One region of the Pseudoduganella lutea genome, then DNA from elsewhere that is predicted to be linked to it. Evidence: predicted binding sites of a transcription regulator. Region 1 holds the regulator's gene; each other region holds the start of a gene.

Region 1 (7,804 bases):
AAGGACAAGGCGATCTCGACGACGCAAGAGCAGCGCAACAAGCGTATCGCCAAAACCCGTGCACGGGTGGAGCATATCTTTGCCAGTCTGGCGCAGATGGGCGACAAGGTGGTGCGTTCGATCGGCTTGGCACGCGCCACCTTGCATTTGAACTGGAAAGCCTCCGCATACAATTTGCGTCGCCTTTGCTACCTGACGGAGGCGGCGGTCGTGGCGTTTTAACGCCCGAAGTCCGTCTGGATCACCTAAAAAGGTCGATTCGGGCGGCGAAAAGGCCATGGATGGCCAGATTGGCGGCGAGGCTCTTCCCCTACGCCACCATTTTTTTGGGTCCAGGCTGAAATCGTCGGTTATTCGAGGTGCCCACTAAGCCAGGCGATGCAACGGAGTGTGCGCTTGCAAGCGCACACCGCCCTTTATCGCATATACGGTGCCACGTTCCCCGCGATCCGCTTGAACTCCGCCTCGGTCAGCGGCAGCTGCCGGAAAGCGGCCCAGCTTTCGCGGGGGCGCAGGTTCTTGCCGGCGGCGGCATCCGAGCCGAACAGGATGCGGTCGGCGCCGATCTGGCGGATGCGCTGTGCCAGCTTTTCCCGTTGTTGCGGCGTGATGTCCGGGTTGGCCATCGTGGCCGCGTCGAACCACAGGCGCTTCGTGCCGGGGGCGTTTGCCGCGGCAGCTTCGGCCAGCACGCCCAGCGCCTCGTCGGATGGCGCATCGCCGTAGCCCGGCCCGGTGCCGGCCAGATGCGCAACCTGCACCGTCACGTCCGGTGCGGCTGGCAGCAACTGCTCGAGGAAGACGCGGGCCTGGGCGGCGCCGTATGGCCGGCGCTTCGATACCGATGCGCGCATGTGCACCACGATCGCCATTTTCCTTGCGTTCGCGGCCGCGAACACTTGTCGCAGGCGCGCCACGTGCTCGGGCAACTCGAGCTGCACGTCCGAGTTCCCGAAGTGCAGCTTGAGCCCATGCTTGAGGTCGGGCAGCGCCGCGCAGCGTTCCAGTTCCTCCAGCGCGTAATCCTTCAGCGGATTCACGCTGCACAGGGCCCGCAGCCGGTCCGGGTACAGCGCAGCCTGCGCGCCGTTGAAGTCGTTCTCGGCGCGCACCTTCGCATGCTCGTCGTCGATCTTGCGCGCCGGACTGCCCCACACATAGGCGACGGACAGCAGCACGGCGCGCCGGATGCCGGCCGCATCGAGCAGCGCGATCAGGTCCTTGGCCGTGATCACGGGCGGGCCGCCAGCCCCACTGTCGAGCAGCCGCGCCATTGCCGGGCTGAACAGGTGCTGGTGATGGTCCACCAGCGGCACGATGTCGGCAGCTGCCGCATCGTCGGCCCGGGCCGGCAATGCCATGGCGGCAGCGGCGAATGTCAGGAAGTTACGGCGGTCCATGGTGGCCTCACAGGTGGCGCAGCGGATGGGCCCAGGCGGGCCAGGCGGGTTCGAAGAAGCGCGCCACCATGTCCTCCGTCACGCCATCGAGCGTCGGCGGGTTCCAGCGCGGCGCATGGTCCTTGTCGATCGCCAGCGCGCGCACGCCTTCGATGATCTCGCCATGCTCGAAGGTGCGGCGCACCAGGTTGCGTTCCATCCGCAGGCAATCGGCAACGCCCATCGTTGCGCCGCGCCGTATCATCTCGAACGTCACGCACATCATCAGCGGCGAGCGGCGCTCCATGGCGGCCAGCGTCTTCTGCGCGAACGGATGATCGTCGCGGCGCAGGGAGGCCACGATGTCGGGTACCGAGGGCTGGGTGAAATGGTCGTCGATCAGCGCGCGGTGCGCCTGCAGCTCGGAAGGACCGGCCTCGTCGCGCAGCGAGCGTCCGAACATGCCCACCGCCTCGCGCAGCCCCGCCCCGGCCGTGGAGCCGACCAGGTCGGCCAGTTGCGGCAGCTCGGCCGCCGGCACATAGTGATCGGCCAGCCGGCAATACATCGCGTCGGCCGCGCCGATCGTCAGCGCCGTCAGCGCCAGGTACACGCCCAGCTTGCCTGGCGCGTGGGACAGGAAATAGCTGCCGCCCACGTCGGGGAACAGGCCGATGTTCACCTCGGGCATTGCCAGCCGCGTGCGGTCGGTCACCACGCGCACGCTGCTGTGCGGCCCGCCCTGGGCGATGCCCATGCCGCCGCCCATCACCACGCCATCCATCAGGGCCACGTAGGGCTTGGGAAAGCAGTACACGAGGTAGTTCAGCGCATACTCCTCGGTAAAGAAATCCTCGATCTGCGCACTGCCGCCTTGCGGCGTCGCTGTACCGGCCGCATGGAAGAAGCGGATGTCGCCACCGGCGCACAGCGCCTTTTCGGTGGTGCTGCGGACGACGACGGCGGCAATGTCGCTGTCGTCGCGCCAGGCCAGCAACGTGCCGGTGATCGTGCGGATCATGTCGAGCGACAGCGAATTCAATGCCTTGGGTCGGTCGAGCGTGATGAAGCCGGTGCCATTGCGCACCTTGGTATGGACGTGGTCGGTCATGGTGTCTCGCATCGTTGTCGTTATTGGCCTCATTCTAGCCATGGATGCGGATCGTGTGGGTGTAAAAGGTGAACTGAAGAGGAACTGAAGGTGAACTGCCGTGAACTGCGGTGAACTGCCGGGATGCGGTGAGGTGCGGACGTAACAAAGGGCGCATTGCGCGCCCTTCTGTTGCAGCAGCCAGCCGGCTGCGACCTGCACCCGGCGTTATGCGGGTGACGCGGGAATCTCGATCTCGCTCAGGTGCTTGATGGTTTCATGATTATGATTTTGCACTTTATCCTTGTGCTTCATGACCTGCCGGTCCAGCTTGTCGATCAGCGAGTCGATGGCCGCATACAGGTCCTGCGCGACGCTTTCGACAAACACGGTCTTGCCCGACATGCGCAGGTTGATTTCCGCCTTCTGCCTTTTTTCTTTCTCGGTGAGATTATCTACACTCAGGATCACACTTACATCGATCAGCTGATCGAAATGCCGTCTAACGCGTTCCAGCTTGTTCTGCACATACTCGCGAATGGCAGGGGTTACGTCGATATGGTGTCCACTGATGGTCAGATTCATACACACACTCCTAAAGAAGATCAATCCAGGTTCGTGCGGCTTCCGCCATCAAAATGCGGCGGCGCAGAGGAACCCATACACTACAGATTGCTTACAAGGACTTGCGGAGGCTGACTGGGGGAATTTTCAATGCTTCGCGATATTTGGCAACAGTGCGTCGCGCAATCACCATGCCTTGTTCACCCAGCATGTCCGCAATCTTACTGTCGGATAAAGGGTTCTTCGGGTCTTCGGCTCCTGTGAATTGCACGATCAGCGCCCGGATCGCAGTCGAGGAAGCTTCCCCACCAGCTTCGGTTGCGACGTGGCTGCCAAAAAAATACTTCAACTCAAACATGCCATGCGGGGTGAGCATATATTTTTGAGTTGTTACCCGAGAGATAGTACTCTCGTGAAGACCCAGTGTATCAGCTATTTCACGCAACACAAGGGGTCTCATTGCCACCGCGCCATGCGAGAAAAAGTTCTTTTGCCGCTCGACGATGGCCTGGGCCACGCGCAGGATCGTGTCAAAGCGCTGGCGCATATTCTTGATCAGCCACTTGGCTTCTTGCAGCTGCGCATTCATCTGCGTTTCGCCCTTGCCCTGTTTGAGCAGGCTGGCATACAGCGCATTCACGCGCAGGCGGGGCATCACGTCATTGTTGAGCGTGACGATCCAGCCATTGCGTCCTTTCCTCACCACGACATCCGGTACGACATAGTCTGACACGTCGGCCGCGAAGGCGGCGCCCGGATGCGGATTGCACTGCCGAATCACCGCTTGCGCTTCGCGCAAGTCTTCATCGTCGCAATCGAGTGCCTTCTTCAGCTTGTTGAAGTCGCGCTGCGCAAACCACTGCAAGTGTTTTTCAACGATGCACAGCGCCATCCGCCGCGTGACCAGCGGCACGCCCGGCATGCGGCGGATCTGCAGCGCCAGGCATTCGGAAGCGTTGCGCGCACCGATGCCGGCCGGATCAAAGCTCTGCAGCAGCTTCAGCGCGGTGCGCAATTCGTCGAACTCGATCTCCAGCTCTTCCGGCATGCGCGCATGGATATCTTCCAGGCTCTCCTCGAGGTAACCGTTATCGTCGAGCGCATCGATGATCAGCTCCACCAGGGCGCGGTCGCGCGGCTCCAGCACCGTCACGCGCATCTGCTCCATCAGGTGTTCGCGCAGGCTGCGATGGCTTGCCTCGAGCTGGGGGCGGCCATCGTCGTCGTCCGGTCCCTTGCCACTGCCCGCACTGCTCCAGTCGGTATCGCCGGCACCGGGGTCGAGGCCTTCGCCTTCGCCGCCCTCGTAGGGCTCCGGTTCCGGGGCGGCCGGCGCATCCTGCGGCGGGCCGCCTTCGGGCGGCGCCTCGCCCGGCGCCTGCGTGGTGTTGATCGCCCCATCGCCCAGCAGGCGCACGGAACGGTCGAGCGGATCGTCGAGCCGCTCGAGCAGCGGATTATCGGTCAGCAGCTGTTCGAGTTCCTGGTGCAGCTCCAGCGTGGACAATTGCAGCAGCCGGATCGACTGCTGCAATTGCGGCGTCAGCGCGAGGTGCTGGGAAGTGCGCAGTTGCAAGGACTGTTTCATGGCTGTTTCATGGCTGCTGGTTCAAGACGGCTGGTTTATGCTCATTATCAGTGGAACAACGCGTGGCGCAACGCGGTCGACGCGGTTACATGCGGAAGTGCTCACCAAGATAGACACGGCGGACGGACTCGTCGGCGATGATGTCATCGGGCCGGCCGGAGGCCAGTACGCTGCCCTGATTGATGATATACGCCCGGTCGCAGATGCCCAGCGTTTCACGTACGTTATGATCCGTGATCAACACACCGATGCTGCGTTCCTTCAGGAAGCGCACGATGCGCTGGATCTCGATCACGGCGATCGGATCCACGCCGGCAAACGGTTCATCCAGCAGCACGAAGCGGGGATTGGTCGCCAGTGCGCGGGCGATCTCCACGCGGCGGCGCTCGCCACCGGACAGCGACAGCGCCGTGTTCTCGCGCAGCTTCTCGATCTGCAAATCGGCCAGCAGCGCATTCAGGCGCTTGTCGATCTCGGCCTTGCCGAGCGCCTTGCCGTCCACCTTCTGGAGCTCCAGCACGGCGCGGATATTTTCTTCCACGGTCAGCTTGCGGAACACCGATGCTTCCTGCGGCAGGTACGACAGGCCGAGGGTGGCGCGCTTGTGGATCGGCAGGCTGGAGATGTCGGTACCGTCGAGATCGATGGTGCCGGCGTCCGACGCCACCAGGCCCACGATCATGTAGAACGACGTGGTCTTGCCGGCACCGTTCGGGCCCAGCAGGCCCACCACTTCGCCGCAGGCCACCTGCAGGGACACGTCATGCACCACCTGGCGCTTGCCATAGCTCTTTTGCAATCCGCGCACGATCAGCGTGCTGCTGCAATCTTGCTGCTCGCGCGCCATCTAGTTCCCCGCTGCCGGCGCGGCCGGCGGTTGCGTGGTGGCGGGAGTCGATGCGGGAGCCGGCGCCGTGCGCTTCGGCTGGATCACCATCGTGCCGCGGCCGGCGCCCGGCTTGTCGGTGCCCGTGCTGGAATTGCGCACGCTGAAGAACTCGCGGCGGCTGTCGTACGAAATGAACTCGCCTTCCACCTCGTCGCTCGGCTTCGTGCCTTCGAGGCGGCGGATCTTGGCCTTCGAATACATCTTCACCAGTTCGGCCTTTTCGTCGTATTCGATGCGGTCCGCTTCGCCTTCCATCCACTGGTCGCCTTCACCGTCGCGCTTCTGGCGGAACGCCACCTTCTTGCCGCCGCCGGTCAGCGTGGCCAGCTGGTAGCCGTCCGGCGTGTAGGTCACCACGGCCTTGTCGGCCTTCATCCGCAGCGTGCCACGCGTGAGCGTCACGTCGCCGGTGAACGTGTAGACCTGCTTCACGTCGTCCGCATCGAGGCGGCCATAGTTGATCTCGGTGGGCTTGTACGAGTCTGCCTTTTCGGCGGCGGCAAAGCCCGCCGCGCCCAGCAGCAGCAGCGCCGACAATATGAGTCTCTTCATCTTCGATTCCTATCTGCGATTCTTGTTTGCTTCACTGCCGCGCACGGGGCGGATACACGATGGTGCCCTGGCCGAGCTGCAACTGGCGCGTGGCATTGTTGGCCTTCATGCCAACGCCGGTGGCGGTCGCGCCGCCACTCTGCATGCGCACCGGCCGGTCCGTTTCCATGCGGTCCTCGTCCGGATAGATCGTCAACAGCTCGGTGGCCAGGTGCATTTCCCGCGCGGCGGGTGACGCTGTCCTGTGGATGTTCACGTTCTTCGTCAGCGTCACGCGCGTATTGTCCTCGTCGACCCGTGCATGCTCGGCGCGGATATCCATCGGCGGCTTGTCGCCGGAAATGCTGCGCACCACGGGCTTGTCGATCTCCGACGAATCGTCGGACGGCCGGTGCGTCAGCTTGTCACCCGAGATGATGTAGCTGGGCTGCCCCGTCTCCGACATGCGCACGAACGAAAAGCGCTCCACGATGTAGTCGGGCTCGTCGACCTTGATGCCGGCTTCCATTTCCCCGCCGGCCCGGTTCATCAGCTCGAGCAGCCAGAACGAGCCCAGCGCGCCGAGCAGCGCGAGGACCATGCCGATCGACAGCCGGTAGCGGTGTGCTGTTCGCTGGTTACGCATCCTGTCTCCCTGTAGACGTCAGCGCTCAGGCCAGGAACTGGGCCATGACACGCTCGTAATTGCCCTGCGCGCGCAGCACGAATTCACAGATTTCGCGCACCGCGCCATGGCCGCCGCGGTGCTGCGTCACGTGGTGCACGCGCGCCAGTACTTCCGGCCGGGCATTCGGCACGGCCACCGCGAAACCGGCGCGCGACAGGATCGGAATGTCGACCACGTCGTCGCCGATGAAGGCCACCTGTTCCTCAGTGAGGTTCAACTGGTCCAGCAGCGCCTTGAACGGCGTGAGCTTGTCATGGCCGCCCTGGTGCACGAACTCGATCGCCAGGTCCCTGGCGCGGGCCGCCACCTGCGGCGAACGGCGCGCACTGATGATACCGGTGAGCACACCGGATTCCTGCAGCAGCTTGATGCCCAGGCCATCCTGCACGTTGAACGTCTTGAACGCTTCGCCCTCGGCACCGTAGTGCAGGCCGCCATCGGTCAGCACGCCATCGACGTCGAAGATGAACAGCTTGACCTTCGCGGCCCGTTCGAGGTTGGCCACGTCATATGTTTCACTCATCAGATCACCTTTGCACGGGTCAGGTCATGGATGTGCAGCGCGCCGACCAGCGTGCCCGCGTCGTCGACCACCAGCATCTGGTTGATGCGGTGCTCTTCCATCACGGCCACGGCATCGACGGCCAGCTTGTCGGGGCCGATGGTACGCGGATTCGCGTGCATCACGTCGCCGATGACGACCTTGCCGAAATCCTGCACCTTGTCGATCAGGCGGCGCAGATCGCCGTCCGTGAACACGCCCACCGGCCGGTATTGCGCGTCGACCACCGCCGTCATGCCCATGCCTTTTTGCGTGATCTCCATCAGCGCGTCCGGCAGACGCGTATCGGCCGTGACGGCGGGAATCGCCGCCCCGTGGCGCATCACGTCGCGCACGTGCGTCAGCAGGCGGCGGCCCAGCGCCCCGCCCGGGTGCGAGCGGGCGAAGTCCTCTTCCTTGAAACCGCGCAGGTCCAGCAGCGCCACGGCGATCGCATCGCCCAGCGCCAGTGTCACGGTCGTCGACGCCGTTGGCGCCAGGTTCATCGGGCAGGCTTCCTTTGCCACCGACACG
Region 2 (7,804 bases), 680 kb from region 1:
AAAAGTTGGCATCGTGCCAGCCATGATAAAACCCGTTCTCCGCTCCACGATGACCCGCCTGAAGAAGTTCACCAGCTTCTCGCTGCGCGACCTGGTCGCTTCGGCCGGCCCCACCATCCTCGGCATTGCCGTCGTCTGCATCGTTGCCTACCTGGTCGTCGACCCCGCGCCGCCGCGCCACGTGGTGCTGGGCACGGGGCAGGAGAACAGCGCCTACGACGTGTTCGGCAAGCGGTACCAGGAACTGCTGAAGAAGGAACGCATCGCGGTGGCGCTGCAAGGCTCGCATGGTTCGCGCGACAACCTGAAGCTGCTGAAGGAAGGCAAGGTCGACATCGCGTTCATGCAGAGCGGCACGACCGACGAGGCGGCGCCGGAACGCGAAGGGCTGGTCTCACTGGGCAGCCTGTTCACGGAGCCGGTGTGGCTGTTCCTGCGCGCGAAGGAGGGCGCGCCGGCGATAACGCAGCTGACGCAGTTGCGCGGCCTGAAAATCAATATCGGCGCGCGCGGCAGCGGCACGCCACGCCTGGTGCGCCAGATCCTCGAGGTGAACGGCGTCGACCGCGCGGAGCTGCAGACCACGCAGCTCGACAACACGCCGGCCACCGTGGAGTTGCTGGAAGGGCGCATCGACGGCCTCGTGTTCGCCGCCGCGCCGGACGACCCGCTGATCCAGATGCTGTTGCAGACGCCCGGCATCGTCCTGTTCGACTTTGCCCAGGCCGAAGCCTATACGCGGCGCCTGCCGTTCCTGACCCATGTGACGCTGCCGCGCGGCATCGTCGACCTGGGCCGCGACCTGCCGGCGCGCGACTACCACCTGATCGCGCCGACGGCCACCCTGGTGGCGCGCGACGACCTGCACCCGGCGCTGGTGGAACTGTTCGTGCAGGCCGCAGCGAAGATCCATGGCGGCGCCGGCTGGTTCCAGCAGCAGGGCCAGTTCCCGTCCGCGAAATACACGGAAATCAGGGTGGCCGACGAAGCGGCCAAGTACTACAAGGATGGCGCGCCGTTCCTGCAGCGCTACATGAGCTTCTGGCTGGCGAACTTCCTCGACCGCATGTGGGTGCTGCTGCTGGCGCTGTCCGCGCTGATCCTGCCGCTGTCGAAGATCGTGCCGCCGCTGTACGTGTGGCGCGTGCGCTCGCGCATCTACCGCTGGTATGGCCAGCTGCGCACGGTGGAAGGGGCGATCGAGGAGGCGGTGGAAGTGCCGCCGGAGGAGCGTGGCGCCATCTACGCCGCGCAGCTGGAACGGCTGAACGAGATCGAGGACCGCGTCAACCACCTGTCGATCCCGCTGTCGTTCGCCGACGACCTGTATGGCCTGCGCAGCCACGTGCATTTCGTGCGTCAGCGGATCGTCGAACTGATGGGCGGCGCGGTCATCGCCGGACCCGTCGATACGTAGAACTACCCGTGTAAAAATTACGACAACATTGCGATCAAGGCACTGATTGGATTGACACCCCGTTGCACCGGCCCCGATGATGAGCTCCTTGCTGTCATTCGCTCACATCACTTGCACAAGGGATCAGGATGCACCGGAATACCTTACCAGCCAGGGCATTGCTTGCCGCCGCCATCGCTTCGCTGTTCGCCGGCCACGCGGCCGCGCAGCAAAATCCTGCGCAGCAGGCCACCTCCACCGAAGACAACCAGGCCACCGTCGTCGTCACGGGCACGCGGGTATCGAACCGCACGGTGCTCGACACCACGGCACCGGTCGACGTGATCTCGGCCGACACGATCAAGAACACCGGCGTTCCGGAGATCACGCAGGCGCTGTCCGTCGCGCTGCCATCGCTGAACTTCCCGCGCCCGGGCCTGGCGGACGGCACCGACACGATCCGCCCCGCCACCTTGCGCGGCCTGGCGCCGGACCAGACGCTGGTGCTGGTGAACTCGAAGCGTCGCCACGCATCGTCGCTGGTCAACCTGAACGGCACGATCGGCCGCGGCTCGGCCGCCGTCGACATGAACACGATCCCGACCGGCATCGTGAAGAACATCGAAGTACTGCGCGACGGCGCATCGGCGCAATACGGCTCCGATGCGATCGCCGGCGTGGTCAACATCCGGCTGCGCAACGACCGGAGCGGCGGCGAAGCCACCGTCAGCTACGGCAAGCGCATCACGGAATACGAATTCGCGGTCACGCCGCCGGTGGCCGGCGCGAACTGGGGAACGCAGACCGATCGTGAGCGGCGCGATGGCGGCGTGGCCACCGTCAGCCTGTGGAAAGGCCTGGCGCTGGGCGAGACCGGCTATCTCACGATTGCGGCCGAGTACAAGGACCAGGAGCACACGGAGCGCAGCGGCTACGACACGCGCCAGCAATACCCGCTGGTCAATGGCCAGTTCGATCCGCGCGAAGCAACGATCAACCGCTTCAACGCCTGGTACGGCGAGCCGGAAATGAAGCAGTCGACCGTTTTCGCCAATGCCGGCGGCTCGGTCAGCGAGAACCTGAAATGGTATGGGTGGGCGAGCTACCAGAAGCGCGAGGCGGAATCGGGCGGCTTCTTCCGGCGCGCCCTGCAGGACAACAACACCATCCAGATCTATCCGAACGGCTTCCTGCCGATCATCGCGCCGGATGTCGACGATTTCTCGGCCGCGGCGGGCTTCACGTGGACCCTCGATGGCTGGGACATGGATTCCTCGTTCAGCTACGGCAAGAACAAGATGGATTTCACGATCCAGAACACGCTGAACCGTTCGCTGGGCGCGGCCAGCAAGACCGAGTTCGAGGCCGGCGGCTTTTCGTATGACCAGCTGACGTACAACCTGTCCGGGGTGCGCCAGTTCGACGTGGGCCTGGCGTCGCCGCTGAACGTGGCGCTGGGCGCCGAGGCGCGCCGGGAAGGGTACAAGCTGGAGGCGGGCGAGCCGGATTCGTACCGCAACGGCGGCGTGCTGCTGGCTTCGGGCCTGCCTACCGCTTCCGGTTCGCAGGTGTTCCCGGGCTTCCGGCCGACCGACGAATCGGACAGCCACCGCACCGCGTACAGCGTGTTCGCCGACTTCGAGGCGACGGTCCTGCCGTCACTGCTGGCATCGTTCGCCGTGCGCGGCGAGCATTACTCGGACTTCGGCAGCAACTGGTCCGGCAAGCTGGCCGCTCGCTATGACTTCACCCCGGCCTTCGCGCTGCGCGGCTCGGTGCAGAACGGCTTCCGCGCACCGTCGATGCAGCAGCAATTCTTCACGTCCACGTCGACCAACTTCATCAACGGCGTGCCGTTCGACCTCACCACGTTCAAGCCGAACGACCCGGCCGCCGTGGCGCTGGGCGCGAAGCCGCTGGACGCCGAGAAGTCCACCAACTTCTCGCTGGGCGCGGTCACGAAGCTGGGCCGCGGCAGCCTGACGGTCGACGCGTTCCACATCGACATCCGCAACCGCATCGTGCTGTCGGAAAACCTCACGCAGGCGAACGTGCGCAATTACCTGGTTGCGAACGGCTTCCCCGGCGTGGCCGGCGGCCGCTTCTTCATCAACGGCGTCGACACCACGACGAAAGGCGTGGACGTGGTGCTGAACTACCCGTGGAACCTGGGCGCCGCGGGCCGCTTCGACCTGACGCTGGCCGGCAACTACACGGATACCAGCGTGGACAAGGTGCCGCAGACGGCCGAACTGGCCGCGCTGTCGCCGGCGCCGGTGCTGTTCGACCGCGTCAATGTGCTGACGTTCGAGCAGGGCACGCCGAAAACCAAGTTCACCGCCAGCGGCACGTGGAACCTGGGCCCATGGGGTGCCACCCTCCGGGCGACACGCTACGGCAAGATCCTCACGCCGGGCACGACACCGGCGCTGGACCACACGATGTCGGCAAAAACGCTGGTGGACCTGGAAGGGCGCTGGAAGATCAACGACGCGCTGTCGCTGGCACTGGGCGCGGAAAACCTGTTCGACCAGTACCCGGACGCCTATCCCGCCGCGCTGAACACCACCGGCAACGCCCCGTTCACGAACTACTCGCCATTCGGCCGCTCCGGCCGGTTCGTCTACGCGCGGCTGACATACGCGCTGTAACGACAAGAAACGTTGCTCTAAAAATGGGGACGTACCCCATTTTCTGAGCAACATTTCCTGAAAAACAGGGTACGTCCCCATTTTTTGAGTTACGGAATATGATGCAATTCGCGACGCCGGCGTATCGGTGTCTGACACCGGCTTCTTGGTGTCAGACACCGGTTTTCGCGCGATGTCGCCGATTCCTGAGCGAAAAACCGGTGTCTGACACTTTTCCGGATAAGACGCCCGGAAAAGTGTCAGACACCAGGCACGGGAGCTCAGGCGCCCAGCCAGGGCAAGCCTGCTTTGCACCACCCACCCACGGTCTTGCGATGCCCCTCGGCATCCTTGTCGCCCTCGAAGCCTTCCAGGATGTCGAAGCTGTTGGCATAGCCATGCTCGGTGGCGAGCTTGGCCGCATGACGCGAACGCACGCCCGAGCGGCACAGGAATAACAGCACGTCGTCCTTGCTGGCCACTGTGGAAAGCTGCGGCACGAATTCCGGGTTCGGCACGCCGCCCGGATAAGTGCTCCACTGCACCGCGGCATGCTGCGCATCGGCGATCGCCACGCGGCCAACCCAGTCGCGTTCCGCATTGGTGCGCACGTCGATGAGGCGTACGGCCGGGTTTTGCTGGAGGAGTTCATACGCTTCCTGGGGCGTGACCGCTCCAGCATAGGGCAGACCTTGGCCGCGCTCGCGGGCCTGCTCCAGAATGTCGTTGGTGCTCATTTGGCGTTAATTCCTTGGGATCTGTGTCTAACATCGAAGGCATTTCTGCAGGTAAAAATTGCACCTGGACATTCATGCCACATTTTGGGGCGCAGTGCGCGAAACTGGTGCAAAATACCTGGCGCGCACCAAAATTGGGCGCCCGCAGCGATGCGCAAACTTGGTGCATTTTGCCGTGCGTTTCCGTACGGATGATTTTAGTTTCCGTAGGGAGCAAGATCAATGTAACTCGCTGCATATCCATAGAAGCTTTGTGCTGGCACGCTTCATGCATTACAGTACGCGAGTTACCGCCGCACAATGTGACGGCAGCCCTTTTCACTTAGGAGATGAGTAATGGCACGTACCGCCGAAGAAGTCCTGCAATTGGTCAAAGACAACGAAGTCAAGTTCGTCGACTTCCGTTTCGCCGATACCCGTGGTAAAGAGCAGCACGTGACCGTGCCTGTGTCCCACTTCGATATCGACAAGTTCGAAAGCGGCCACGCCTTCGACGGTTCTTCCATTGCAGGCTGGAAAGGCATCGAAGCATCGGACATGATCCTGATGCCGGACCCGAGCACCGCCAATATCGATCCGTTCTTCGAAGAAACCACCCTGTTCATGCAGTGCGACGTGATCGAACCGTCGGACGGCAAGGGCTATGACCGCGACCCGCGTTCGATCGCCAAGCGCGCCGAAGCCTACCTGAAATCGTCCGGCCTGGGCGACACCGCCTACTTCGGCCCGGAACCGGAATTCTTCATCTTCGATTCCGTGAAGTGGAAGATCGACATGTCCGGCGCATCGGTCAAGATCGACTCCGACGAAGCATCGTGGTCAACCGACAAGGACATCGAAGGCGGCAACAGCGGCCACCGTCCGACCGTCAAGGGCGGCTACTTCCCGGTGCCGCCAGTGGATTCGTTCCAGGACATGCGCTCGGAAATGTGCCTGATCCTCGAATCGATGGGCATCCCGGTCGAAGTGCACCACCACGAAGTGGCCGGCGCCGGCCAGAATGAAATCGGTACCCGCTTCTCGACCCTGGTCGAACGCGCCGACTGGACGCAGAACATGAAGTACGTGATCTGGAACGTGGCGCACAGCTACGGCAAGACCGCCACCTTCATGCCGAAGCCTGTCGTGGGCGACAACGGCTCGGGCATGCACGTGCACCAGTCGATCTGGAAAGACGGCAAAAACCTGTTCGCCGGCGACGGCTATGCCGGCCTGTCCGACTTCGCGCTGTACTACATCGGCGGCATCATCAAGCACGCCAAGGCGCTGAACGCGATCACCAACCCGGGCACCAACTCGTACAAGCGCCTGGTGCCTGGCTACGAAGCACCGGTGAAGCTGGCCTACTCGGCACGCAACCGTTCCGCTTCGATCCGCATCCCGCACGTGGCGAACCCGAAAGGCCGCCGCATCGAGACGCGCTTCCCGGATCCCCTGGCCAACCCGTACCTGTGCTTCGCCGCGCTGATGATGGCCGGCCTGGACGGCGTGCAGAACAAGATCCACCCGGGCGAAGCAGCGTCGAAAGACCTGTACCACCTGCCGCCGGAAGAAGACGCGCTGATCCCGACCGTCTGCGCCTCGCTGGAAGAAGCGCTGGATCACCTGAACAAGGACCGCGAGTTCCTGACCCGCGGTGGCGTGTTCACCGATTCGATGATCGATGCCTACATCGAACTGAAGATGACGGAAGTGACCCGCATGCGCCAGACGACGCACCCGGTCGAGTTCGACATGTACTACTCGCTGTAATGGCGACGCTGCCGGGACATCGATGCCGGTAGCCAATGAGCGCGGGAGGGCTTCGAGCCATCCCCGCGTTTTTTTTCGGTTGTTGTATAGTCGGGGCATGATCGCACGCTGCTCGTTGTTACTGGTTTTGCTTACGGCCACCGCTGGCGCGTCGGCGCAGATTTACCGCTGCACGGATGCCGAAGGGCGCAAGGAATACACGGATCGCCAGGTCCGCGGCAAGGCTTGCGTACTGCTGGATTTGCCGAACGCGGCTATTCCGGCGCCGCCGCCGCGGGAGCTGCCGCGGCCGCGCGCGCAGGGTGCCAGCCCGTCCGCATCGGCTGCCAGCCCGGCGCCGCGTACGAGCCCATCAGCGTTTCCCCGTGTGGACGTGGCTGAACAGAAGGCCCGCGATGCCGACCGCCGCCAGATCCTGACCGACGAACTGAACGCCGAAACGCAAAAGCTTGGCGAGCTGCGCCGTGAATTCAACAACGGCGAGCCGGAACGGCGCGGTGACGAGCGCAACTACGCCAAGTACCAGGAGCGGGTGGCCAACCTGCGCGATGCCATCGCCCGCTCGGAACAGAACGTGCAAGCGCTACAGCGCGAGATCGCCAACATACGATGAAAATTGTGACCAATATCGCCCGTGCCGCGGCTGCGGCGGCGGGCGCCATCCCGCGTTCCCACACGCTCGCGGGCCTCGACCTGCTGGCATCGGCTGTCGTGATCGTCGATGCCGATGGCCGCATCGCCTTCGCCAACGCCGCGGCCGAGAACATGCTGGAAAGCTCGCTGAAGGCCTTGTCCCGCCAGCGGCTGTGCGACCTGTTTACCCATGCGACCGACTTTGAAAACGTGATCGCGCAGGCGCGCGCCCACAAGTTTTCCGACCTGCGCCAGGAACTGACCCTGGAGCGCCCGGCGCGCGAACCGCTGCACGTGCACGCGATCGCCAGCGCGATGGATGAGCCGGACGGCAGCGTGCTGCTGGAATTGCGCGAAACGGTCCAGCAGATGAAGCTGGACCGCGAAGAACGCCTGCTCGACCAGAGCCAGGTGAACAAGGAGCTGATCCGCAACCTGGCTCATGAAATCAAGAATCCGCTGGGCGGCATCCGCGGCGCGGCGCAGCTGCTGGAAATGGAATTGCCGCCGCTGCACCTGCAGCAGCTGCGCGAGTACACGCAGGTGATCATCAAGGAAGCGGACCGGCTGCAGACGCTGGTCGATCGGCTGCTCGCGCCGCACCGCCGCCCCCACATCGTGGGCGACGTCAACATCCACGAAGTCCTGGAGCGCGT
Region 3 (7,804 bases), 1.2 Mb from region 1:
CGCGCATGACGCAGCGCGCGTTCGTGCTGGCGCCGCTGCTGGAGATCGCGCCGGCCATCACCGTGCCGGGCCTCGGCGCCGCTGCATCGTTCGCGCCGGGCGTGGCCGACCAGCGCATCGAACGCATCGAATCCATCGGATAAGGCATGCAGATCCCTGTCATCGTGCAGACCGTTGGGCTTCTCACCCTGTCCAATGTGTTCATGACCGTGGCCTGGTATGGCCACCTGAAGAATTTCTCCACCAAGGCGTGGTATGTGGCGGCATTCGCCAGCTGGGGCATCGCGCTGTTCGAATACCTGCTGCAGGTGCCGGCCAACCGGATCGGCTACACGCAATACAGCCTGGCGCAGCTGAAGATCATGCAGGAAGTGATCACGCTTGTCGTCTTCGTGCCGTTCGCGATGATCTACATGAACCAGCCGTTCAAGACCGATTTCATCTGGGCGGGGCTGTGCCTCGTCGGGGCGGTGTACTTCATCTTCCGTTCCTGAAGCGCCGGCTGGCCACCGACATTTCTGCACGGTCGTGCGGCGGGGTTTAGAATACGCGCCGTAACGATTTTATTAGAGGACTTCCATGTCTGGTTATCTGCAGGGTAGTGATATGTCCGGCGCCACACAGGGCGTTGCAAAAGCGACGAGCGGCACGCCGGCACCGGCAAAAGCGGTGGCGAGCAAGGCCGTCACGATTCCTTCGCTGAGCGCGCTGCGCGCGGCCGGCGAAAAGATCTCCATGCTGACGTGCTACGACGCCAGCTTTGCCGCGCTGATGGACAAGAGCGGCGTTGAAATCCTGCTGATCGGCGATTCGCTGGGCATGGTGTGCAATGGCCATTCGTCCACGCTGCCCGTCACCGTGCAGGAAGTGGCCTACCACACGGCCGCCGTGGCGCGCGGCGCCAAGTCCGCGATGATCATGGCCGACCTGCCGTTCGGCAGCTACGGCACGCCGGAACAGGCGCTGGCCAGCTGCGTGCAGCTGATGCAGGCCGGCGCCCACATCGTCAAGATCGAAGGCGCCGGCTGGCTGGCGGACACGGTGCGCTTCCTCGTCGAGCGCGGCGTGCCCGTGTGCGCCCACATCGGCCTGACGCCGCAGTTCGTCCACCAGCTGGGCGGCTACAAGGTGCAGGGCAAGACCGTGGAAAGCGCCGACGCCTTGAAGGCCGATGCGCTCAAGCTGCAAGCCGCCGGCGCGTCGATCGTGCTGCTCGAAGCGGTACCCTCGACCGTCGGCAAGGCCGTCACCGAAGCGCTGGCCATCCCCACCATCGGCATCGGCGCCGGCCCCGACTGCTCCGGCCAGGTGCTCGTCATGCACGACCTGCTGGGCGTCTTCCCCGGCCGCAAGGCGCGCTTCGTGCGGAACTTCATGGATGGCCAGCCCACCATCGAGGCAGCCTTTACCGCCTACGTCGCCGCCGTCAAGGACGGCAGCTTCCCCGCCATCGAGCACTGCTTCTAAAAAAAGTTGCTTGAAAAATGGGGTACGTCCCCATTTTTCGAGAAATATTGCTTCAATATCGGGTACCCCTATGCGCCGGACCGCACTGTTTCCAGGAAATTTCCTGGAAAACAGGCGGTCCGGCGTTCCGGTCTGTCCCCAGTTTTTTCCCCTCACACCTGGATCCAGGTCGTCTTCAGTTCCGTGTACTTGTCGAACGCGTGCAGCGACTTGTCGCGGCCGTTGCCGGATTGCTTGTAGCCGCCGAATGGCACCGTGATGTCGTCGTTGTCGTACTGGTTCACGTGCACGGTACCGGCGCGCAGCGCGCGGGATGTGCGGATGGCTTTCGACAGGTCGGCCGTCCACACGGCCGCGTGCAGGCCATACGGCGTGGCGTTGGCCTGGCGCACCGCTTCGTCGAGCGACGTGAAACTCAGCACCGACAGCACGGGCCCGAAGATTTCCTCGCGGGCGATCGACATGCCGGCATCGACGCCATCGAAGATCGTCGGCGCCACGTAGTAGCCACCGGTGTCGAGCCGCACGCGTTCGCCGCCGGCCAGCAGCCGCGCGCCCGCGGCCTTGCCTTCGCCGATGTACTTCATCACCGTGGCCAGCTGGATGTCGTCGACGATCGCGCCCATCACCGTGCCCGCATCGAGCGGATCGCCCGGCGCGAAAGCGGGCACCATGGCCAGCGCTTTCTCGATGAATCGTTCGCGGATCAATTCTTCCACGAACAGGCGTGATGGCGCATTGCAGCTCTCGCCCTGGTTGAAGAAGATCGAGCCGATCGATGCCGCCACCGCCGCATCGAGGTCGGGGCAATCGGCGCACACGATGTTGGCCGACTTGCCGCCCAGTTCCGTCCACGCCCGCTTCAGATTCGACTGCCCCGCCATCTGCACGATCTGCTTGCCCACGCGCGTGGACCCCGTGAACGCGATGCAGTCGACATCCATGTGCAGCGCCAGCGCGCTGCCCGCTTCGTTGCCGTAGCCGGGCAGCACGTTGAACACGCCGGGCGGAATGCCCGCCTCCAGCGCCAGGTCGGCCAGCCGCAGCGCGCTCAATGGCGATTTTTCCGAAGGCTTGAGTACCACGCTGTTGCCCGCCGCGAGCGCGGGGCCGATCTTCCACGACGCCATCAGCATCGGGTAATTCCACGGCACGATGGCGCCGACGACGCCCACCGCCTCGCGCGTGATCAATGCCAGGCTGTCGGCGGGCGTGGGCGCGATTTCGCCATACACCTTGTCGATCGCCTCGCCATACCAGCGGATGCAGTTCGCCGCGCCGGCCACGTCCACGGCCAGGCTGTACTTGATTGGCTTGCCCATGTCGAGCGTTTCAAGCAGCGCCAGTTCATCGCGGTGCTGCTCCATCAGGTCGGCGAATTTTATGAGGATGCGCTTGCGCTTCGCCGGCGCCAGGCTGGCCCAGCGGCCATCGTCGAACGCGGCGCGGGCATTGGCGACGGCCACCTCCACGTCTTCCGGGCCGCAGCGCGCGACGGGGCCGAGCTCCCGGCCATCGACCGGTGAGCGGTTGTCGAATTGCTGCCCCGTGCGGGACGGCACGCGCTTGCCGTCGATGACGGCGCGGCCGTCGATGGACAACGCGCGGGCGCGCTCATGCCAGCTGGCGAAATCGTTCATGGCTGTCTCCGGATGGTTTCAGCCGATTCTACCGCCGGCTTGTCGATTAGGAATCACCTATCGAAACGATAGTTACAATGAATTTCCATAATAGCAGCGCGATCGATAGCATAAGCCTTTCTTAAACACTTAACTTGATAGGTAGAGTATATGGAGTTTATGGCTTCGAAGCCGGGCCGCGCGCTGTTGTGCGCAATGGCCATCGTATCCGCGCTGACGTCGATGTCGACCGGCGCCTATGCCCAGACCCTGACCAAGGATAACGGCGCCCCTGTTGGCGACAACCAGAACAGCCAGACCGCCGGCCCCGGCGGCCCGACACTGCTGCAGGACGTGCACCTGGTGCAGAAGCTGCAGCGCTTCGACCGCGAGCGCATTCCCGAGCGCGTGGTGCATGCGACCGGCACCGGCGCGCACGGCACGTTCACCACGACCGACGACCTGTCCGACCTGACGAAGGCAAAGCTGTTCGCCAAGGGCACCGTCACGCCGGTCTTCGTGCGCTTCTCCACCGTGATCCCGAGCCGCTCCGGCGCGGAAACCACGCGCGATCCGCGCGGCTTCGCCACCAAGTTCTATACGCAGGAAGGCAACTGGGACCTGGTCGGCAACAACCTGCCGATCTTCTTCATCCGCGATGCGATCAAGTTCCCCGACATGATCCACGCGCTCAAGCCGGACCCGGTGACCAATGTGCAGGAACCGGAGCGCGTGTTCGACTTCTTCTCCCACGTGCCGGAAGCCACGGCGATGCTGACCCGCGTGTATTCGAACTGGGGCACGCCGGCCAACTATCGCCAGATGAACGGCAGCAGCGTGCACGCGCTGAAGCTGGTCAACGCCAAGGGCGAGTATGTGTACGCGAAGTTCGCGTGGAAATCGCGCCAGGGCGAACGCAACCTGCGCCCGCAGGAAATCCCGGTCATCCAGGGCAAGAGCACCAGCCACGCCACGGTGGACCTGTATGAATCGATCAATGCCGGCAAGTTCCCGACCTGGGACCTGACGGTGCAGATCCTGAAACCGCAAGAGCTCGACAAGTTCGCCTTCGACCCGCTGGACGCCACCAAGATCTGGCCGGATGTCCCCGAGCGCAAGGTGGGAACGATGGTGCTGAACAAGGTGCCGGAGAACTTCTTCGAAGCGACCGAGCAGGTTGCGATGGCACCGGGCAACCTCGTGCCGGGCATCGAAGCGTCGGAAGACCGCATGCTGCAGGGCCGCCTGTTCTCCTATGTGGACACGCAGTTCCACCGCCTGGGTGCCAATTTCCAGTCGCTGCCGATCAACAAGCCCGTGGTCCCCGTGCGCAACCACCAGCAGGATGGCGCGATGAACATCGATGGCCGCAAGGGTCACGTGAACTACCAGCCGAGCCGCATCGCGAACCTGGCCGAGGATCCGAACGCCCGTAGCAGCAACCTGCCGCTGGCCGGTACCACGCAGCAGCAGCGCATCGCCAGGACGCTGAATTTCCAGCAGGCCGGCGACTACTACCGCGCCCTGTCGGCGCAGGACAAGGATGACCTGATCGCCAACCTGTCCGGTGACCTGAAGCGCGTGAAGAACCAGGTCAGCCTGTACACGATGCTGTCGCACTTCTACCGGGCCGATGCCGACTACGGCAAGCGCCTCGTCAAGGCAGTGGGTGCCGATGGTGCAAAGGTGGCCGACCTGGCCGCCGCGCTGAAGGAGTAAGCGCAAGGCACCACATGCCGGGCCGGGCTTGCCTGGCACGGCTTGACTCGCTCGGCGCCGCCCACGTCGAGGCATCACGACGTGGGTCGCCTCTTTCCGAGCACGGCCATCGCCGCGAGCCCGGCAACCGCCAGCAATGGCAGGCTGCCGGGCTCCGGCACTTCCAGGTCGTAATGCTGCGAAAACACGATCAGCGCGGCCGTATCGCCCCGGTCGGCCGCCCACACCAGCAAGTCGCTGGCGACCCACAGCTCGGGCTGCGACAGGAAGCCGGCCATGCCGGGGCCACCGCGCACATGATGCGCAATGGTGACGCCATGGTCCTGCTGCCGCATGTCGATCCCGTTGCTGGTCATCGTCAGCGCCACCCCCGACGCGGGCGATGCCGGATCGAGCGCCGCCACGCGAAAACCCATCCGCAGGTCGATGAAGGCATGGGCGCCCGCGCCCTGCACCGTCAGTTCGCCTTCCCTCACCATGAATCGCAGTCCCGCGCCAAACGGCGACCCGTCGGGAATGGCGGTCACGTCGATATTCCCGGCATTGAAAACCCGCAACGGGTCCGACGTGGCGTAGCTGGCGCTGAAGTGGGTGAACGCGAGGCCGCCTGCGCCCAGAGTGCCGCCGGCGAGCAGCGTGGACAGCGGTAACGCCTGCGCGCTGGCCACCACGGCAAACGACAGGATCGTTGCCCTGATCAACTGCGAGAATCGTTCCATGACGGGCTCCTTGGGAAATGACTGGACGGCCAGCGGGCCGCTGGCGCAACCGCGCTGATTTCTACAGGTTGATCTCGCATAACCCATGCCACGCCCACGACGCCCCGCATGGCACTGGCATCTTGCATGGCACGTCAAGTTTCCCGACGGCCGGCCGCCGACCATGGGCCGTCCCGGCATGCAACATCCGGCGACAAATCGCCGGCAAGTTGCGCCCGGGGCCGCATCCAGCCTTTATAATCCGGAATTTTCCGCCCGCTCATTTCCGCTCCCGAAAGCTTGCATGAACAACACCCTGATCATTTTCGTCGCGCTCTATCTTCTGGGAACGCTGGGCCTCGGCATGTGGGCGGGCACGCGGGTCAAGAACACCAGCGACTTCGCCGTTGCGGGCCGGAGCCTGCCGCTGATCATGGTCATCACGACAACGTTTGCCACCTGGTTCGGCGCCGAAACCGTGATGGGGGTACCCGCGAGATTCGTGCAGGGCGGCCTGAATGCCGTGATCGAAGACCCGTTCGGCGCCGGCACCTGCCTGATCCTCGTTGGCCTGTTCTTCGCGACGAAACTGTATAAATTGAACCTGCTGACGATCGGCGACTACTACCGCCAGCGCTACGGCAAGGGCATCGAAGTGTTTTGCTCGGTGGCGATCATCCTCAGCTACCTGGGCTGGGTGGCCGCGCAGATCACCGCGCTGGGGCTGGTCTTCGCGGTGCTGACGAATGGCGCGCTGGCACCGGCCGCGGGCATGGTGATCGGCACGCTCGCCGTGCTGATCTACGTGGTGGTGGGCGGGTTCCTGGCCGTGGCGATCACCGACTTCATCCAGATGATCGTGCTGGTGGTGGGCATGACGGTCATCGCATTCTTCGCGGCCGACCTGGCGGGCGGCGCCGGCAACGTGCTGGACATGGCGCAGCGTGCCGACCTGTGGCGCCTGTGGCCCGAACCCACGTTCACCGACATCATGTTCTTCTTTGCCGCCGCCATCACGATGATGTTCGGCAGCATTCCGCAGCAGGACGTGTTCCAGCGCGTGATGTCCGCCAAGGATGCGCCCACGGCCCGCACCGGCGCCGTGATCGGCGGCGCCAGCTACATCATCTTCGGCTTCGTGCCGATGTTCATCGTGGCCGCCGCGGTCGTCGTGATGGGCGACAGCGCGATGGAACTGGCCAAGAACGATTACCAGCGCCTGCTGCCCACGTTCGTGATGACGAAGATGCCCCTCGTCATGCAGATCCTGTTCTTCGGCGCGCTGCTCTCGGCCATCAAGAGCACGTCGTCGGCCACCCTGCTGGCGCCATCGACGAGCTTTGTCGAGAACATCCTGAAGAACATGCGCCCGGGCATGACGGACCGCCAGCAACTGCTGGCGATGCGCGTGACGATCGTGATCTTCGCCGCGCTGGTGCTGGTGTATGCGATCGTGATGCAGGGCACGTCGATCTATGAACTGGTGTCGTCCGCCTACCAGGTAACGCTCGTGGGGGCGTTCATCCCCCTGGTGATGGGCCTGTACTGGCGGCGCGCCACCACGCAGGGCGCGGTGCTGTCGATCGGCGCCGGCATTCTCGTGTGGGTGCTGTTCTTCCCGCAGATCAGCGACCTGGGCGAAGCGTTCCCGGGCCAGCTGGCCGGCCTGCTGGCCGCGCTGGCCGGCATGATCGTCGGTTCGCTGGCACCGCAGGTGCTGAAGAACCGGCAGGAGCAGCCGGCGCACGTCGCGGGCGCCAAGGCATAAAACAAGAAGAGAAGCGGAAAGCAAGGCGCCCGGGACCGGGCGGCAGGCGCCTGGTCAGCCGAGCCAGCCCCGTGCCGTGACATCGGCCAGCGTCAGGTCGAGGCACAGGCGGATCTTCTGGATCATCTCGTCGACCTGGTCGCGCGTCGTCACCAGCGGCGGCGCGATGATCATCCTGTCGCCCACCGCGCGCATGATGATGCCGTTCTCGAACATGTGCGCGCGGCACACCATGCCCACGCCCAGCGCCGGGTCGAAGCGCACCTGGTAATGCACGTTGGCGGCCTTGCGCCGCACCAGCGACAGCCCGGCCACGAAGCCGAAGCTGTCGGCCGTGCCGACCAGCGGGTGGGCGGACAGGCTGGCAAAGCGCTGTTTCAGGTAGGGCCCGGTATCGTGCGCCACCTGTTCCACCACGCCCTCTTCCTCGAGGATGCGGATGTTTTCCAGCGCCGCGGCGCAGGCCACCGGGTGCCCGGAATACGTGAAGCCGTGATTGAAGTCGCCGCCCCGGACCAGCACATCGGCCACGC
Region 4 (7,804 bases), 2.5 Mb from region 1:
CCGCCGCCAAAGGCGCCGAACATCATGCGGTAATGCACCGGCTGCGGCGTGGGGATCGACGCGTTCGGGTCGCCCATCTGCGCCGCCGCGATCATGCCGCCCTTCAGGATCATCGATGGTTTCACGCCGAAGAACGCCGGCTTCCACAGCACGATGTCGGCGATCTTGCCCACTTCCAGCGAGCCCACCACGTGCGACACGCCATGCGTGATGGCCGGGTTGATCGTGTACTTGGCGATGTAGCGCTTCACCCTGAAATTGTCGTTGCGCGAGGAATCCTCCGGCAGCGACCCGCGCTGCACCTTCATCTTGTGCGCCGTCTGCCATGTGCGCAGCACCACTTCGCCCACGCGGCCCATGGCCTGCGAGTCGGACGACATCATCGAGATCGCGCCGATGTCGTGCAGGATGTCCTCGGCGGCGATCGTCTCGCGCCGGATCCGCGATTCCGCGAACGCCACGTCCTCGGCGATGGCCGGGTCGAGGTGGTGGCACACCATCAGCATGTCGAGGTGTTCGTCCAGTGTATTGACCGTGAATGGCCGCGTGGGATTCGTCGACGACGGCAGCACGTTCGATTCGCCGACGGCGGCGATGATGTCCGGCGCGTGGCCGCCGCCGGCGCCCTCCGTGTGGAAGGTGTGGATCGTGCGATCCTTGAACGCGGCCAGCGTTTCTTCGAGGAAGCCGCCCTCGTTCAGCGTGTCGCTGTGCAGCGCCACCTGCACGTCCATCCGGTCGGCCACGGAAAGGCAATTGTCGATGGCGGCCGGCGTGCTGCCCCAGTCCTCGTGCAGCTTCATGCCGATGGCGCCCGCCTCCACCTGTTCTTCCAGCGGCCGCGGCAACGACACGTTGCCCTTGCCGAGAAAGCCCAGGTTCATCGGGAACGCGTCGGCCGCCTGCAGCATCGAATGGATGTGCCAGGGCCCCGGCGTGCACGTGGTGGCCGCCGTGCCGACGGCCGGACCGGTGCCGCCGCCCAGCATCGTCGTCACGCCGCTCATCAACGCCTCTTCGATCTGCTGCGGGCAGATGAAGTGGATGTGGCTGTCGATGCCGCCGGCCGTGACGATCATGCCTTCGCCGGCGATGATCTCGGTGGCGCCGCCGATCGCCATCGTCACGCCGGGCTGGATGTCCGGGTTGCCGGCCTTGCCGATGCCGGCGATGCGGCCGTTCTTCAGGCCGATGTCGGCCTTCACGATGCCCCAGTGGTCGATGATCACGGCATTCGTGATCACCGTATCCATCACGTCGGCATGCACGCGCTGCGACTGGCCCATGCCGTCGCGGATCACCTTGCCGCCGCCGAACTTCACTTCTTCGCCATAGATGGCGTAATCCTTCTCGATCTCGATGAACAGCTCCGTGTCCGCGAGGCGGATGCGGTCACCCGTGGTGGGCCCGTACATCTCCGCATATGCGCGGCGGGAAATAGTTGCACTTCGGGTTGCCATCTGATCTCCTTTTTTAGTTATGTTGGGTCCGGCTCGCCGTCCGGCTTGTCCTTCAGCTTGCCCATGACCTGGCCGGCAAAGCCGTAGACTTCGCGGTCGCCGGAAACCGCCACCAGTTCCACGGTGCGCTGCTGGCCCGGCTCGAAGCGCACCGCGGTGCCGGCGGCGATATTGAGCCGCTTGCCGTAAGCCTTCCAGCGCTCGAACGACAGCGCGTTGTTCGCCTCGAAGAAATGGAAATGGGAGCCGACCTGGATTGGCCGGTCGCCCACGTTGGACACGACGATCGTCACCGTTTCACGGCCATCGTTGATCGGCAGTTCGCCGTCCTCTAATCGGTATTCGCCCGGGATCATGTTTCACCTCACGGTATCGGGTTGTGGACGGTCACCAGCTTGCTGCCGTCCGGGAAAGTCGCTTCGACCTGGATGTCGGGGATCATCTCGGGGATGCCTTCCATTACCTGGTCGCGGGTCAGTATCTGTGTGCCCTCGGACATGAGCTGCGCGACGGTTTTGCCATCGCGCGCGCCTTCCATGATGGCTGCCGTGATCAGCGCCACCGCTTCGGGATAATTGAGTTTCAGGCCGCGTGCCAGGCGGCGTTCAGCCAGCAGGCCGGCGGTAAAAATAAGCAGCTTGTCTTTTTCGCGGGGGGTCAGGTCCATGGATCTCTTTCTTGGAATGCGGCGTCAGGTGCGCCAGCTGCGCAGGTCGGTGGCGGCGCGGCCCAGCATCGCCGGGCGAACGATGCGCCAGGCGGCCAGCATCAGCTCGCGCGCGGCTTCGCTGTCCTGCCCGAGCCAGCGCACGCACAGCACGTTCTTCATGTGGGTGACGCCGTAGCACGGGCCGTCGGCCAGCGCGCGCAGCGCGGCCACCGTGTCGGCGCCAATGGGCTTGCCGGCGGCCAGCAACATCGCCGACACCGTGTGCCCACCCAAGCCCAGCGGGCTGGCCAGTGAGGCCGGTGTCAGCGCCCCCTGCTCCCACCATAGCAGCCGGCCGCCACGGCGCACCGACGTGCGCTGGCCGACCCGGCCCTTGGTAAACGTTTCTCCGGACGCGCGGCGCCCGAGGCACAGGATTTCACAACCGAGATAGCTCGCGTCCGCCGCCAGCGTCACGTGGTGGTCGAGTTCGACGTGGGCGTCGTTGAAGAAGATGGTTTCCTGCGGCAGCCATTCCAGCGCGCCGCCCGCATCGACCGACAGGTGGATGCGCTGGCGCGACACGCGCCCGTTGGCGCGGTACCACTTGGCCGCGCCGGGCGACGTCAGAAGTGCATAGGTGTCGGCGTTCAGGCGGACGTCGACCGCCAGTTCGTCGCCCCCCACCACGCCGCCGGGCGGATGGACGATGATGGCGTGGCAGATGGACGGGTCTTCGGGATACAGCGGTTTTTGCACGCGCAGCGGGCCGCTGTGCTCGCGCCGCGTCAAGCGTGTGGTATCGCTATCGCGGGTAAACGCCAGCGTGAGCTGCGCCCGCCACGCGGCATGGTACGGCGGCGGGGCCAGGTCTTGCGCAAGCGGGCGTTCCGGACAATCGGGCATGGGCGTTCAATTAACGATAACCCTGTGCTAACAGCAAGTTGCGTGCCAGCATTTAGACGGCATTGCGCCGTGTCGATGCACCATGTCGGGGCGAGTGCACCGCCATGGTGCAATCTATCCGCGAATTCTCACATCGCTACCGCAAATCGACGGGTTCGCTCTCGTCCAGCGTGTAGCGCACGTTGCGCAAACCGTTCACGCGCAGCAGTTCGCGCACCGTCAGGCCGGCAGGATCGGCGCTCTGGCGATTCTGGCGGTGCTCGTTGCGGATGATTTCGCCGGCGATTTCAATATCGCGCAGGCGATAGGGCGTGTTGACGACCAGCGGTTGGTCGGCGTCGTTGTACCAGATCTGGTAAAGCGGCATGGCGGTAGTCCAGTAAGGTTGAGAAAGCAATGCTGTTGAGAACGTTTGCACCATTATGACGACAAATCGGCAATATTGCGCATAAAGATTCATTAACGAAGCAATGTTGCAACATGATGGTGCAGACCTTACTGTGGCGGCCACCAGACCGCATGGCAAGGCATCCCAGGTATGTGCAGACGATATGGCTGACCGTGCCCTCGGCCACGTGCACGGATCCCTGCCTGGCCGATGCGATATGGCTGCGGGTTAATCGAGCCGTGGTGCGGCCGAACAACCCGGCTGCTCCATCAGTTTCCCGGGCATGGTATGGTCATGCGGAAGCTTGAGCTGCAACTCCGCGCTCATGCCACTTTCGTCGATTCCTGCAATGGGCCGCGTGGGCGTGGCAGAAAAGCGCGTAACGTAAGCGTTGCCATATTGTGCGCGCGCGGTTGCCTCGAACCGTTCGCGCGCGGATTTGCTCAAATCGGTCGGCAAGCGACGGGCGATCTGCACGAGGACCAGGACGCTGCGACCATTTCTGATCGTGGGACTGAAGAGCAAACGGATGGGCTGGCCGTCGCTGGCCTTGAGCTGCGCGCTTGCAGAGCTCATCGCACAAATCGTCTTGACGGTTCCTGCAAATTCGCTCAACAACTTGCTGTCCATATCCCCCATGTCCGAGAACCTGATGCGCGCGCCCTTGGCATCCAGTCCGTATGCATGGCTGAGCCGTGGGTTGTAGTGAAACCTCATGTTGCCGGTCGGTTGCAGGTTTAACGCTGACGCCTGTGCAGCCGTCATGCCAAGGCAGGCGCCCGCAAGACACAATTTCCCGTCCACGTCGCTCGCGTCGGCCGATGCGGCGCGACCGCCGGCCGGCGTCGGCCCCAATGGCGGCGCGCCCGCTGCGGCCGGCGGCGCAACCGTTGACGCGGTTGCCGCCGCCGCCGCAGCGATGTCGCCGGCGATTTTGCAGAAATGTTCGCGGACCGCGGATGCCGGAGATTCGACACCAGGCGGATTGTTGTAGACCAGTGCCAAGGAAACACCGCCCGGCACATTGGCAAACGACAAACCCAGCGATCCAGTCCGTCCACTGGCAGTACGCTGGCTATTTTGCGCCACCACGGCAAGACTGGCGGCATCCTTTGCCGTTACGGACCAGCCATTCCTCTCCAATACCGCTTGCACGGCAGCATACGCGGCCGGCGCACTGCCGGTAGTCGTGGCGAAGCCGGTAAACGCGATGCCTTTGTCAGGGCCGGTACCGACGCTGAAATTCGACAGGCAATCAGCTGCAAATACAAGGCTTGCGTGACCGGAAAGGACAAGAGGCAGGGCGAGCCTGGTGACTCGGGCAAGAATAGGCGACATGGACCGGACCGATTATTAAATGGCAACTTTACCATGCGGTCGGCCATGCAAAATACACGCAATGTCACAACGCGGAGCATTCGATTGCAAATCAAAAGTCGGGCAAGGCGATACCAGGGGTTCCAGGTCGTCATTCCGGGAGCCGGCGCAACAATCAATACGGCCCCTTCCCGCCTTCGTCGATGAACCGGTCGATCCTGGCCTTCAGCACGGGCAGCGGCACCGAGCCCAGTTCCAGCACCGTGTCGTGGAACGCGCGGATGTCGAATTTCGCGCCCAGCGCAGCTTCGGCTTTTTTCCTTGCGTCGACGATCGCCATCTGCCCCAGGTAATACGACAGCGCCTGCCCCGGCCATGAGATATAGCGGTCCACTTCCGTTTCCACCTCGTGGCGCGACAGGGCCGTGTTGTCCATCAGGTAGCGCTGCGCCTGTTCGCGCGTCCACCCTTTAGAGTGGATGCCCGTGTCGACGACGAGCCGGGATGCCCGCCAGGCCTGATAGCTGAGCATGCCGAACACCTCGTACGGCGTTTCATAGATGCCCATTTCCGTGCCGAGCCGCTCGGAGTACAGTGCCCAGCCCTCGCCATAGGCGGAGATGTAGGCATTGCGGAACGCGGGCCGGCCACGCTGCTCCATTGCCACCGGCATCTGGAAGGCATGGCCGGGCGCCGATTCGTGCAGCGTCAGCGCGGGCAGGCTGTACAGCGCGCGCGACGGCAGGTCGTAGGTGTTGACGAGGTAGACGCCCGGGCCGCCGCGGCCCGACGTGTAGTACGGCGCCTGGTCCGGCGGCACCGGAATGATGGCGAAGCGGCTACGCGGCAAGCGGCCGAAATACTGCCCGGCCTTGCCGTCGAATTTCTTCGCGACCCAGGCGGCGCGCATCAGCAGTTCTTCCGGCGTCTTCGCATAGAAGCGCGGATCGGTGCGCAGGAAGCGCAGGAAGGCCGGCAGGTCGCCGTCGAACTTCACCTGTTGCATCACGGCCGCCATCTCCGCGCGGATCTTCGCCATTTCCGCCAGGCCGATGCGGTGAATCTCGTCGGCGTTCAGCCCCGTGGTCGTGTATTCGACGATCTTCGACTGGTAGTACGCCTTGCCGTCCGGCAAGCGCTCCGCGGCCAGGTCTTGCGTAGCGCGCGGCACATACTCGCCGCGCATGAAGCGCAGCAGTTCGGCGTGCGCCGGGATCACGTGCTCGCCGATCGCTTTTACCGCCGCGGCGCGCAGGCGGGCCTGCTCGGCGGCCGGGATCGTGGCCGGCATGTCCTTGAACGGCGCATAGAACGGCGTGGCCTCGGGCTTCGCTTCTGCCACGACGGCGATCGTCGCGTCGCGGCCGGCCAGCGTTACCTTCGGCGGCGTGAAGCCGCGCGCCAGGCCCGCGCGCATATTGGCGACCTGCTCGCGGAAATAACGCGGCACGTCATTGAGCTGGGCCACGTAGCCGGCGTAGTCGTCCTGCGTGCGGAACGGCTTGCGCGCCTCGTACGTCATGTTGAACCAGAACGAGGAATCGGCGTTCAGCGGCTTTTCGTATTCCCGGAAGCGCACGTTCGTGGCCAGCGCCGCCACCTGCGCGCGGTACACGGCAAGGTTGATGCGCTCGGCCGGCGACAGGTCCGCTTCCGGCACGCCGTCGAGCTGCCGGAGCACGTCTTCCCAGCGTTCGCGGCGCGCCGCCTGGCTGGCGGCGTCGACCTGCGGCAAGGCCGCCGCGATGCCGTCCGTTTCATCTTCCTCGTTCTCCAGCCGCTGCTGCTGGCGCCACTGCCATTCACTTTCGTAGATGGCCCGCAGGCGGGCATCGCCATCGCCGGGCGCCGCGGCGGCGAACGGCGTGGCGGCAAATGGGAGCACAAACAGGCAGGCGGCAAGCGCCGCGCCGATCTTTGTCATGGATGGTCCTTGTTATCTGTGTTCAGGTAGTCGCTGGCCATCGCCGTGCTGAGGAACAGCTTGCCGTTCAGCTGGTCCAGCAGCGTGCTGTCGCGCAGCCGGTCCATCACGGGGCCCTTCACTTCGGCCAGGTGCAGGCCGATGCCGCGTGCCCGCAGGCTGGCATTGAGTTCGGACAGCGCGAACAGGGCCGTGGTATCGATCGAGCTGACGGCCAGCATCGTCAGCACGAGGTCGCGCGTGGCGGGATGGTCGCGCAGTTCGTCCTCGATGCGTTCGTTGACGGCTTCCACGTTCCCAAAGAACAGGTTCGCGTCGATGCGCAGGATCAGCACCGCCTCGGAACGCGTGGCCGCATAGCGCTCGACGTTGCGGAAATGCTCGGTGCCGGGAATCCTTCCAAGCACGGCGATGTGCGGCCGGCTGGCGCGCCAGATCAGCGTGCCCATCGACAGCACCACCCCGACGATCACGCCCGCCTCCACGCCCAGCGCCAGCACGCCGATGCACGTGACGAGCCAGGCCAGCGCATCGCCACGGTCGTAGCGCCACGCCGTTTTCAGCGTGTCCAGTTCCAGCATGCCGAGCACGGCGACGATGATCGTTGCCGCCAGCGTCGGCAGCGGCAAGAGCGCCAGCCAGCCGGTGGGCAGTACCAGCGCCATGGCCAGCAGCACGGCGGAGATGACGCTGGCCAGCGGCGTGTTGGCGCCGGCGGCGAAATTGACGGCCGAGCGCGACAGGCTGCCCGTGACGGGGAACGCGCCGGACACCATGCTGGCCACGTTGGCCGCGCCCAGGCCGACCAGCTCGCGGTTCGACACGAGCTTCTCACCGCGCTTTTGCGCCAGCGTCTGCGCCGCGCTCATGCTCATCAGGAAGACGACGAAGCCGATCAGCAGCCCCGGCTGCAGCAGCTCGCGCCAGTGCGATGGCGACGTGGCCAGGTTCAGTTGCGGCAGCCCCGTGGGCACGGGTCCGGTCAGCCGGATACCGTGGCCGCTGCCGGCAACGCCAGCCGCGACCGCGGCCGTGGCGGCCAGCACGACGACCATCGGCGCCAGCTTCGACAGCACGTCCGCCGCCGTGGCTGGCATGCCGGTGCGTTTCAGCAGCCTTGCCAGATGGCTTCTCGCCAGCAGCAACAGCGCCAGCGATAC

The links. The regulator sigma-54, encoded in region 1, starts transcription at its own class of promoters, with help from an activator protein. The targets are predictions, from matches to a motif close to TGGCANGNAANCTGCTTT.
Positions count from the first base shown of each region.
Region 2: glnA (type I glutamate--ammonia ligase) is a predicted target of sigma-54. The motif match lies at 5,021-5,038, and genes of this name have one in related genera.
Region 3: EWM63_RS15675 (PEP-CTERM sorting domain-containing protein) is a predicted target of sigma-54. The motif match lies at 5,598-5,615, and genes of this name have one in related genera.
Region 4: EWM63_RS31570 (urease accessory protein UreD) is a predicted target of sigma-54. The motif match lies at 3,046-3,063, and genes of this name have one in related genera.

Region 1 covers NZ_CP035913.1:2,478,265-2,486,068, forward strand. The annotation lists partial or broken gene EWM63_RS10475 (IS5 family transposase) at 1-222, shown strand, start outside; gene EWM63_RS10480 (amidohydrolase family protein) at 417-1,400, opposite strand; gene EWM63_RS10485 (enoyl-CoA hydratase/isomerase family protein) at 1,408-2,490, opposite strand; gene hpf (ribosome hibernation-promoting factor, HPF/YfiA family) at 2,698-3,054, opposite strand; gene EWM63_RS10495 (RNA polymerase factor sigma-54) at 3,146-4,621, opposite strand; gene lptB (LPS export ABC transporter ATP-binding protein) at 4,707-5,468, opposite strand; gene lptA (lipopolysaccharide transport periplasmic protein LptA) at 5,469-6,062, opposite strand; gene lptC (LPS export ABC transporter periplasmic protein LptC) at 6,094-6,687, opposite strand; gene EWM63_RS10515 (KdsC family phosphatase) at 6,713-7,252, opposite strand; gene EWM63_RS10520 (KpsF/GutQ family sugar-phosphate isomerase) at 7,252-7,804, opposite strand, start outside.
Region 2 covers NZ_CP035913.1:1,800,073-1,807,876, reverse strand. The annotation lists gene EWM63_RS07505 (TAXI family TRAP transporter solute-binding subunit) at 50-1,417, shown strand; gene EWM63_RS07500 (TonB-dependent receptor plug domain-containing protein) at 1,546-4,047, shown strand; gene EWM63_RS07495 (rhodanese-like domain-containing protein) at 4,308-4,763, opposite strand; gene glnA (type I glutamate--ammonia ligase) at 5,100-6,515, shown strand; gene EWM63_RS07485 (DUF4124 domain-containing protein) at 6,631-7,128, shown strand; gene glnL (nitrogen regulation protein NR(II)) at 7,125-7,804, shown strand, end outside.
Region 3 covers NZ_CP035913.1:3,700,178-3,707,981, reverse strand. The annotation lists gene folK (2-amino-4-hydroxy-6-hydroxymethyldihydropteridine diphosphokinase) at 1-143, shown strand, start outside; gene EWM63_RS15695 (DMT family protein) at 147-494, shown strand; gene panB (3-methyl-2-oxobutanoate hydroxymethyltransferase) at 607-1,467, shown strand; gene EWM63_RS15685 (aldehyde dehydrogenase) at 1,620-3,107, opposite strand; gene EWM63_RS15680 (catalase) at 3,267-4,805, shown strand; gene EWM63_RS15675 (PEP-CTERM sorting domain-containing protein) at 4,880-5,524, opposite strand; gene EWM63_RS15670 (high affinity choline transporter 1) at 5,808-7,271, shown strand; gene EWM63_RS15665 (aspartate aminotransferase family protein) at 7,326-7,804, opposite strand, start outside.
Region 4 covers NZ_CP035913.1:7,487,094-7,494,897, forward strand. The annotation lists gene ureC (urease subunit alpha) at 1-1,460, opposite strand, end outside; gene EWM63_RS31560 (urease subunit beta) at 1,478-1,816, opposite strand; gene EWM63_RS31565 (urease subunit gamma) at 1,825-2,127, opposite strand; gene EWM63_RS31570 (urease accessory protein UreD) at 2,152-3,015, opposite strand; gene EWM63_RS31575 (hypothetical protein) at 3,152-3,382, opposite strand; gene EWM63_RS31580 (hypothetical protein) at 3,632-4,741, opposite strand; gene EWM63_RS31585 (DUF885 domain-containing protein) at 4,896-6,644, opposite strand; gene EWM63_RS31590 (SulP family inorganic anion transporter) at 6,641-7,804, opposite strand, start outside.